4 regions of the Rhizobium binae genome follow, and region 3 is predicted to be linked to each of the others. Evidence: riboswitches for the same ligand, from Rfam matches in the RefSeq annotation. Region 3 holds a riboswitch; each other region holds the start of a gene.
What was found. Region 3 has a riboswitch for cobalamin ahead of J2J99_RS17870 (CbtB domain-containing protein). Riboswitches for the same ligand answer to the same signal wherever they lie in the genome.

Region 1 (2,193 bases), 1.0 Mb from region 3:
GAGATAGCGCCAAGCTCGGCGACGAAACTGTCGAATTCGTCGTGGTCATGCGGCTCGCCAGCCTCGTGTTCCAGCTCGTGATGAGACTTGCGGTTGACGATATCGCCCTCCGTGCCGATGCCGAGGCCGAGCAGCACGCTGGCCGGCACCTCGCCGTTCCTGGCTTCGATCATCACGGGCTTGCGGGCGATGCGTGAGGCGACTTCGCTCTTCACGCGGCCGAGGCCGTCAGTGTCGATCAGGTCGGTCTTGTTGAGCACGATCAGGTCGGCACAGGTCAGTTGATCCTCGAAAAGCTCCTCGATGGGGCTCTCGTGATCGAGCGATTCATCCTCGACGCGGCGGGCATCGACGGCATCGTGATCGTCGGCGAACCGCCCGGCGGCAACGGCTGCGCTATCGACCACGGTGATGACGCCGTCGACAGTGACTTCACTGCGAATATCCGGCCAGTTGAAGGCGGCGACCAGCGGTTGCGGCAGCGCAAGACCCGAAGTTTCGATGACGATATGGTCTGGACGCTGGTCTCGCTCCAGGAGTTTGGTCATGGTCGGAATGAAATCGTCGGCCACCGTGCAGCAGATGCAGCCGTTGGTGAGCTCGATGATATCGTCCTCGGTGCAATTCTCCGCGCCGCAGCCCTTCAGCACGTCGCCGTCGACGCCGAGATCGCCAAACTCATTGATGATCAGCGCGATCTTCCTGCCGCCCGCATTGGTAAGCAGGTTGCGGATCATCGTCGTCTTGCCCGCACCCAGGAAGCCGGTGATGACGGTTGCGGGAATCTTCTGGTGGTTCATGGAACTTCAACCCTTCATTTTCAGCGGCAGCCCTGCCGCGATGAAATAAACTTCGCCGGCTTTCGCCGCGATCATCTGGTGCAGCCGGCCGGCATGGTCGCGGAACTCCCGCGCCATGCGGTTCTCGGGCACGATGCCGAGGCCGACTTCATTGGAAACGATGACAAGGCGCGCCTTTGCCTGCGGCAGCCACGCCGCAAGCGCGGCAGCCTGTAGCGCGGTATCGCGACCTTCCATCATCAGATTGGTCAGCCACAACGTCAGGCAATCGATGAGGATCGCCCTGCCCGCGCCATCGATGGCCGCAAGCCGCTCGGCAAGCGCCAATGGCTCCTCGTGCGTAGTCCAGGAGGAGCCGCGATCGGCCTTGTGCTGATCGATCCGCGCCTGCATCTCCTCGTCCCATGCCCGGCCAGTCGCGATATAATGGCGCTCGAGGCCGCTCGCTGTGACGAGGTTTTCGGCGAAGCGGGATTTACCGGAGCGCGCGCCGCCGAGAACGAGGGTGGAATTGGGAAGGCAATCGGTCATGCCGAGGCGCTCCTGCTGGGGAGGTCGGTGCCTCGATTTGCTCCGCAGATACCACAGCTGGCGGTCGAGCGGGGCGCCACGTTCTCGACGCAGGAGACTGAAAGCCTCTCATCTGCCACACAAGGCAGAGCCGAATTCATTCGTTCAGCCAAAACAACCTCCGTGCTGGCAGCGGGCTCTTTGCCCTGGATTGGGCTTTTCGCCCGGCACGGGATGGCAGGTCTCCTGGCTCGCGGGTATCGGCCACGATCGGGGCGGACCGGAAACCGGTCGCCCCTGATCGTGCCGGCGGACCCGCCTCACCTTCCCGGCTGCTTCGGTGAAGAGGTGGACGATTCGTAGAAATAGAGGCGTCCGACCCCGGTTGTTCACCATGCATTTCCAGTGGCTTTTCCGGCATCTCGTCCTTTCCGCCCGCCCGCACCATTGCTGGCTGCCGGCGAAAAGCGCTGAATGCCGGATGGAAGACCCTAACCGCTCTACAGTCGCGGGGTCGGCTGTGATGAAGGCGCCCGGCTTGGGTCCGCCCCGTCACATTCCCTTTTCATCCGGAAGAGCGCAACGCCGATCCGGAACCATCCGTTATGTCGGGATGGTCAGGCGACCATCCTTATAGCAAAGATGGTTAGGCAAGCCGGCGATTGAAGTCAACGACCTTCGCGGCCGCCTCGCACCGGATTAGCCACGGAGCTATAGGCCAATACGACTGAGTCTACCGGAAAAATCGTCTTTTATCAGAGTCTTACGTCGTGAATATTTGATCGGCGCGCCGGCTTTTCGCCGCAATTGCGTTGCAAGCGGACTGCGCCGTCGCCCTTGAACGGGTCTCTCCCCGCCTAGTTGTTTAGCCATGCTCATGAAA
Region 2 (2,193 bases), 390 kb from region 3:
TCGTAGCGCTCGAGATAGCGTTTTCCGTCGAAGGTCTTCAGCGTATAGCTGGTGTAATATTTGAACGCACCGAGGAAGGTCGGGAAACGGAACTTTCGGGCATAGGCCTCATCGAACAGTTCGCGTACGAAATTGAAGGAATACTGGTCGAGCACCTCCTGCTGGTAGTAGCCCTCGGTCACGAGGTAATCGAGCTTTTCCCTGAGATTGTGAAAGAACACGGTGTTCTGGTTCACGTGTTGCAGGAAATACTGCTTTGCCGCCAAGCGGTCCTTGTCGAGCTGGATCCGTCCCTCATCGTCATAGAGGTTCAGCATGGCGTTCAGCGCATGATAGTCCAGCGTTTCCGCCGCTTTTACAGGGCGTTCGCCGGCGGGGTGAGCAAAAGTGCTATGCGGTTTTGCGCCCGCATCCCGCGTCAGAGTTGTTGCCGTGTCCAAAATCGTTCCATTCCGTGTTTGACGTTGGCGACATCTTCTTCCGTGCCCATGAGCTCGAACCTGTAGAGGTAGGGCACCTGGCATTTCTGCGAAATCACGTCGCCGGCGAGCCCGTATGTCTCGCCGAAATTGCTGTTGCCCGCGGCAATAACGCCCCGGATGTGTCCTCGATTCTCCGCATCGTTCAAGAAACGGATCACCTGCTTGGGAACGGCACCCTTGCCACTGTCGCCGCTATAGGTCGGCACGATGAGAACGAAAGGCTCGCGGATACGCAACGCCTCTCCGCCGCTAGAAGGAATGCGCGCCGCGCGCAGCCCGAGCTTGGTGACGAATCGGTGGGTGTTCTCCGATCGGCTGGAATAGTAGACGATCAGCCCCACCGCCGTTTTCCGGTCAGGAGAGCGCACTGATCATATCGGGACGGAAACCCGCCCAATGCCGCTCGCCGGCGATGACGACCGGCGCCTGCATGTAGCCGAGGCTGCGGACGCGATCGAGCGCTTCGGCGTCCTGCGAGATATCGACGATATCGTAATCGACGCCCAGGCGGTCGAGGGCGCGATAGGTGGCGGTGCACTGGACGCAGGCAGGTTTGCTGTAGACGGTAACGCTCATCATGTTCCTCGTGATGTCAAAGAATTCAGGACGCAATACTCGGATCGGACGCCTTGCGACGTCCGGGGCAACGCTTGATGGTGATCTGGCAAAGTCGGCGGCTTAAACGCCCGATACGATCTCTTTCCGGATTTGTGCGGGCGGCGGCCTTGATGTTCTGGACATGACTTCAACCCCGAAGTGCGCATGCGGACGTTCGGGGCAGCGCAACAGGCGCGGATCATTCCGCTTCATGCACGCGACCTTCCGGACACCCCGCCCGTGGACGTTTCGTTCAAGGCAGGTCTCCTGGCTAGCGGGTCGAAGCACCCTGCCCCGGCCTTCCCGAGGCCTCATGCCTCAGTGACCTGAAATCGGACAGTTGCTCGCCGCTTACAGTTGCGGGGGCAGCTCCGGCCTTGTTGCGCCATCATGGCGAAACGCACCGTATTCCCATCTTCGCCCCCAGATCCTGACGAATCGAAGGCACCTCGAACACTAGATATAGTACGCGAATCGAGAAAAGCGTCAATGGGTGGTTGATGCATCGCGTTACGAGCGGGCTGAAATCGCTGCGTTCCTGTGAAAAACATGGATAACGAATGTTTAAGCAAAATGGGCTGTGGAGAACATCGGAACGAATAGAGCCCGCCTGTAGCCGGCTCTGCGATCTTCAATTTCGAAGGCTCGAATCGAGCCGAATAGACAAGCGCCTATCCCCTTATTCGAAGCAGCCGGAGCGCGTTGAACGTCACCAGCACGGTGGCGCCGGTATCGGCGAGGATCGCCGGCCAGAGCCCGGTCATCCCGATGATCGTCGTCACCAGGAAGACAGCCTTCAGCCCGAGCGCAATGGTGATATTCTGAAAAATATTGCGCATCGTCCGCTGCGAAAGCGCGATCATTCGCGCCACGTCGCCGACGCGTCCGTGTAGCACGGCCGCATCGGCCGTCTCCAGCGCCACGTCGGTGCCGCCGCCCATGGCAATGCCGATATCGGCAGCCGCCAGCGCGGGCGCGTCGTTGATGCCGTCGCCGACCTTGGCGACGATGAAGCCCCGGCGTTTGAATTCGCCGACGGCCTTCTGTTTGTCTTGCGGCATCATCTCGCCGCGCCAGTCGATGCCGAGCATGCCGGCGACGGCTGCCGCCGCCC
Region 3 (2,193 bases):
CCCCACTCCAGTCATATGCCATGTCTTCCATCTCCTTGGGACAAGGAAGTAGTCCCGGTCAAACCCGGTTGAATAGAGATGACGCGATTTGCTTGCGTAAGGCTGGATCTTATCAGGGATCGCTAATGCGCCGCTCTTTCCTGGCCACGGTGTTCGGATCTGACGGCGAGGAAAGGCTCCACATCTAAAGGCGCAGCGACCAGCGCTGTCCGTTGCTGGTCATGCGAAGGACGGCGAGCGGCTCGACGTCGATCAGCCAGAAGGCGGAAAGCGGCGCTTGAAGCACATGCGCGACCGCCGCCCTGATGACGGCTGCGTGGCTGATGGCGATCACATGGCCTGCGAGCAGGGATTGCTCATCCATCCAGCCGGCAACGCGTCTGCGCAGAGCCAAAAAGCTCTCACCGCCGTGCGGTGCGGCTTCCGGATCGCTCATCCAGGCCAAGAGATCGTCAGGTTCCTCGGCCCCGATCGCCGTGATCGGCCTGCCTGCCCAGCGGCCGTGATCGCAATCGCGTAGCGCCTGGTCTGTTTCGGCTTGAAGACGAAGGGCTTCGGCGGTCTGGCGGGCACGCAAAGCGGGGCTCGTGATGATGCGGTCGGCGCGGGGCAGGGCGGCCATCCTGCCGGCCTCCTCGGCTGCCCTGTCATCGAGCGGTTCGTCGAGCGGGAACAGCGCCTTGCGGCTTGCCGCCGTCGCGCCGTGGCAAATCCAGGTGAGGCGCGTATTCACGATCGATCTCATCTCCCGGAATGCTATGGGGACGAGCCTTGCCGGCTCGGTGAAGTTTCGTTGACAGTCTCTCCGGCGAGCAGATATAACCGTGGCGTTGCGGGTTTGGAAGCCGGTGAAAATCCGGCGCGGTCGCGCCACTGTAACCAGCGTGTCGAAGGTCTTCGCGCTGGAAGTCAGACCCTGCCGCACAAGCACTCTTTCGACTGAACGCGTCATTCCGGAGGAATACATGTCTGACACCACTTTCGCGCCCGTCGCGGCACCGGCGCCGATCCCCGTAGGAGAAATCCTGCCCTGGGCCATCTTCGGCGGTCTGCTGATGCTCATAGCCGTCTATTTCGTCGGCACCGAGGAAGGCGCGATGGCGCTGTTCAACGGAATGTACGTGCATGAATTCGTGCATGACGGCCGTCACCTCCTCGGCTTTCCCTGCCACTAAGGGAATCTGACATGGTTGGAAATCTTCTGCTTCGCGGCATGCTCGCGGGCCTGATTGCTGGCATTCTCGTTTTCGCCTTCGCCCGTGTCTTCGGCGAGCCGCTGGTCGATGCGGCGATCTCCTTCGAGGAGGCGAGCGCGCAGGCGGCCGGCGAAGCTGCTGAACCCGAAATCGTCAGCCGCGCCACGCAGGCCGGGATCGGCCTTTTCACCGGCGTGATGGCCTACAGCATCGCCGTCGGCGGTCTTTTCTCGCTCGCCTTCGCCTTCGTCCACGGCCGTTTCAGCAGCCTTTCGGCGCGTGGCACCTCGGCCGTCATCGCCATCGCCGCCTTCGTGGCGGTCGTCCTGGTTCCCGGCATTAAATACCCGGCCAACCCGCCGGCGGTCGGCAATCCCGATACGATCGGCGTCAGGACCGAGCTGTTCTTCCTGATGATCGTCGTCTCGCTTGCCGCGCTGATCGCGGCGGTCGCGCTTTCACGCCGTCTTTCCGAGCGTTTCGGTCTCTGGAACGGCGCGATCGTCGCCGGCACCGCCTATCTCGTTTTCATCGGCCTCGTGCTCTTTCTGCTGCCGCCGATCAACGAGGTGCCGGAGAATTTCTCCGCGATGGTGCTCTGGCGTTTCCGCACGACCTCGCTCGGCATGCACGCGATCCTTTGGGCAGTGCTCGGCCTTGCCTTCGGGGTACTGGCGGAAAAGCGCCTTGCCGCCAAAGGCGGGACGCGGCCGGCATTTCAGTGATCCCGTCTACCGGTAGGCTCGCTGCATTCTCGCCGTTGGGCTTGACCCGGGGGCTGGTTCTCGGTGCGGGCACGCTGCTCTTCATTGCCGGAAATTGCCTTGCCCACGGCCGCAGCGCCGGGGGCAGCCATGCCGGCCTCGATATCCCGGAGATTTCCCATGGCGAGATGGCGGTGATTTCCGACTATCGCCGTGGGATCATCGAACTCGCATCGCAGGCGGTCGATACGAACGAGCCGTTCCGCCGCATCCTGAACTATGCCGAGATCCAA
Region 4 (2,193 bases), 1.1 Mb from region 3:
GTTTTTCCAGCGAGTTGGCAAGGCTGATCATCACCTGTCGCTGCCGGCTGTTGGCTTCTTCCGTCAGCAACGCGTTATGGGCCCGTTCGGCGTCGAAAGCGGCGCTCTGCTCGGCAGCAGCCTGCTCTCTTTCGACTTTTGCGATCGCCTCGTGACGGAAGACCTCGAGTGCCCGCGCGAGAAAGCCGATTTCATCGCCATTCTCTTTATAGGTGACGGGGGAGGTCAGATCGCCTTTCTGCAGCGCGCCGATGCGCTCGCTGAGGATTCTGAGAGGGCGGCCAACGAGGCTACGCATGGCGAGAAGAAAGGCGATGACGGCAAGCGCGGTGATAACCGACTGCGTGAGCAGCGATACGAGGACTTTCTGCCTGACTTCGGAAGCAATCTTTTCGACCGACCAGTTGGTGACGATGTAACCGGTTGCCTTGCCTGACTTGTCCACCGGCAGCGGGGCGATAATCGTGACCAATCCGGCTGATATCCCGCCATCATCGACCGTTGTCTTGTCGGGTTTCGCACTGAGGCGCTTCGCCAGATCGGCCGGCGTGGTCAAACTGGCCATGCCGTCGCGTGACCAGCTATCGACGGCGGTGGGCTCGGCGTTGAATGCGGCAAACTGCACGAGATCGAGCGAGGGGTCGTCACGGTAAAGCGAATAGGCCTCGCGAACCGCATTCGCCTTACCCCATTTGACGCCGCCTGCGGCCAGAGAGGCAAACTGCTCCACATCCTTCGACCAGTTTGCCTTGGCGCCGTCGATCAGCGCCCGGGTTTCATACACCCAGGTATAGGTGGCGAGGGCCGAAATGCCGCAAAGATTGACGGCAACGATAATCGCCGCCAGCTTGGCTGTCAGAGGCATCGTTTTCAAAAATTGGAACATCCGCGGGGCCTGGAATTGCGGCTCGGTCGGACATGACCGGCGTATCGACACGGGCATCCACGCTGACGGTCACATTATGAGCGATCATGCCCATGTCGGAGTTGCAACCCAAAACGCGCAAACGAATTGTGTATTTGACATGTGAATAAATGATAAAGTGGAATGGGATGCAGGCCAGGCGAAAGTTGTTTCGCTCTCGCACTCTCGCCGGTTCTTGCCCCGGTGCTCATTTACTGAAATAGATGCCCGGTCAGGTGCCCGCCGGTCAGGCGGGAGAATCGGGAATCCGGTGCAGGACCGGAACGTGCCCAACGCTGTAAGGCCGACGCCTGCCGCTTCATCATGCCACTGGCTATTGCCGGGAAGGCTGCGGCAGACGGATGACGCCAAGTCAGAAGACCGGCCTGGCAAGATAGACCCAACCCGCGCGGACGGCGGGCGGTTGCGTTGTTGGGGATTTGACGATGCGACCCTTTGATGAGGATGCCATGTCGGTGGCATCAGGTTTTTCTCTCGCCGAACGCGAGGCCGTTTATCACGCGATCATGACGCGGCGCGACGTGCGCAGCCAGTTCCTGCCCGATCTGTTGCCGGATGACGTCGTGGCGCGGCTTCTGACGGCCGCCCATCACGCGCCCTCTGTTGGCTTCATGCAGCCGTGGAATTTCATCCTGGTGAAAAAACCGGAGGTGCGGGCGCGTGTCCGGGATGCCTTTGCCAAGGCGAATGAGGAAGCGGCGCTGATGTTTGACGGCGAGCGGCGGCAGGCGTACCGCTCCCTGAAGCTTGAAGGCATCGCCGAGGCGCCACTTGGGATCTGCGTGACCTGCGATCCTACACGCAGCGGCAGCGTCGTGCTGGGCCGCACGCACAATCCGCGGATGGATTCCTATTCGACGGTCTGCGCCATCCAGAACCTCTGGCTTGCGGCGCGCGCCGAAGGGATCGGCATCGGCTGGGTCAGTATCTTTCGCGAAGGCGAGCTGAAAACCATTCTCGGTATCCCCGATCATATCGAGGTGGTCGCCTGGCTCTGCGCCGGCTTCGTCGATCGGCTGTATGACGAGCCGGAGCTTTCCGTCAAAGGCTGGCGGCAGCGGCTGCCACTCGAGGAACTCGTCTTCCATGATGGCTGGGGACGGAGCGAGCAGTAGCGGTCACTGCTGCTGCGGCTGAGGGCCTGGCGTTGCCGGGTTGGCAAGATCGATCGAGCCCTGGTCGCCGGCGAAGAATTGCGGGCCGACCTGGCGGACCTTGTTCTGCGTGGGATCATAGGGACGATCTGGAACGGATGGCTGCGGCGCGGG

Region 1: it holds a riboswitch for cobalamin, as region 3 does, so the genes downstream of both, cobU (bifunctional adenosylcobinamide kinase/adenosylcobinamide-phosphate guanylyltransferase) here and J2J99_RS17870 (CbtB domain-containing protein) in region 3, are expected to answer to the same signal.
Region 2: it holds a riboswitch for cobalamin, as region 3 does, so the genes downstream of both, nrdH (glutaredoxin-like protein NrdH) here and J2J99_RS17870 (CbtB domain-containing protein) in region 3, are expected to answer to the same signal.
Region 4: it holds a riboswitch for cobalamin, as region 3 does, so the genes downstream of both, bluB (5,6-dimethylbenzimidazole synthase) here and J2J99_RS17870 (CbtB domain-containing protein) in region 3, are expected to answer to the same signal.

What each region holds. Positions count from the first base shown of each region.
Region 1 covers NZ_CP071604.1:2,649,437-2,651,629, forward strand. The annotation lists gene cobW (cobalamin biosynthesis protein CobW) at 1-800, opposite strand, end outside; gene cobU (bifunctional adenosylcobinamide kinase/adenosylcobinamide-phosphate guanylyltransferase) at 807-1,331, opposite strand; cobalamin riboswitch at 1,530-1,926, opposite strand; gene J2J99_RS12990 (chloride channel protein) at 2,182-2,193, shown strand, end outside.
Region 2 covers NZ_CP071604.1:4,039,137-4,041,329, forward strand. The annotation lists gene nrdE (class 1b ribonucleoside-diphosphate reductase subunit alpha) at 1-440, opposite strand, end outside; gene nrdI (class Ib ribonucleoside-diphosphate reductase assembly flavoprotein NrdI) at 419-823, opposite strand; gene nrdH (glutaredoxin-like protein NrdH) at 837-1,058, opposite strand; cobalamin riboswitch at 1,320-1,546, opposite strand; gene J2J99_RS19710 (heavy metal translocating P-type ATPase) at 1,751-2,193, opposite strand, start outside.
Region 3 covers NZ_CP071604.1:3,654,020-3,656,212, reverse strand. The annotation lists gene J2J99_RS17875 (histidine phosphatase family protein) at 185-733, opposite strand; adenosylcobalamin (AdoCbl) riboswitch at 812-967, shown strand; gene J2J99_RS17870 (CbtB domain-containing protein) at 966-1,175, shown strand; gene J2J99_RS17865 (CbtA family protein) at 1,187-1,921, shown strand; gene J2J99_RS17860 (hypothetical protein) at 1,957-2,193, shown strand, end outside.
Region 4 covers NZ_CP071604.1:2,508,493-2,510,685, reverse strand. The annotation lists gene J2J99_RS12300 (methyl-accepting chemotaxis protein) at 1-886, opposite strand, end outside; cobalamin riboswitch at 1,122-1,308, shown strand; gene bluB (5,6-dimethylbenzimidazole synthase) at 1,351-2,040, shown strand; gene J2J99_RS12290 (DUF2865 domain-containing protein) at 2,044-2,193, opposite strand, start outside.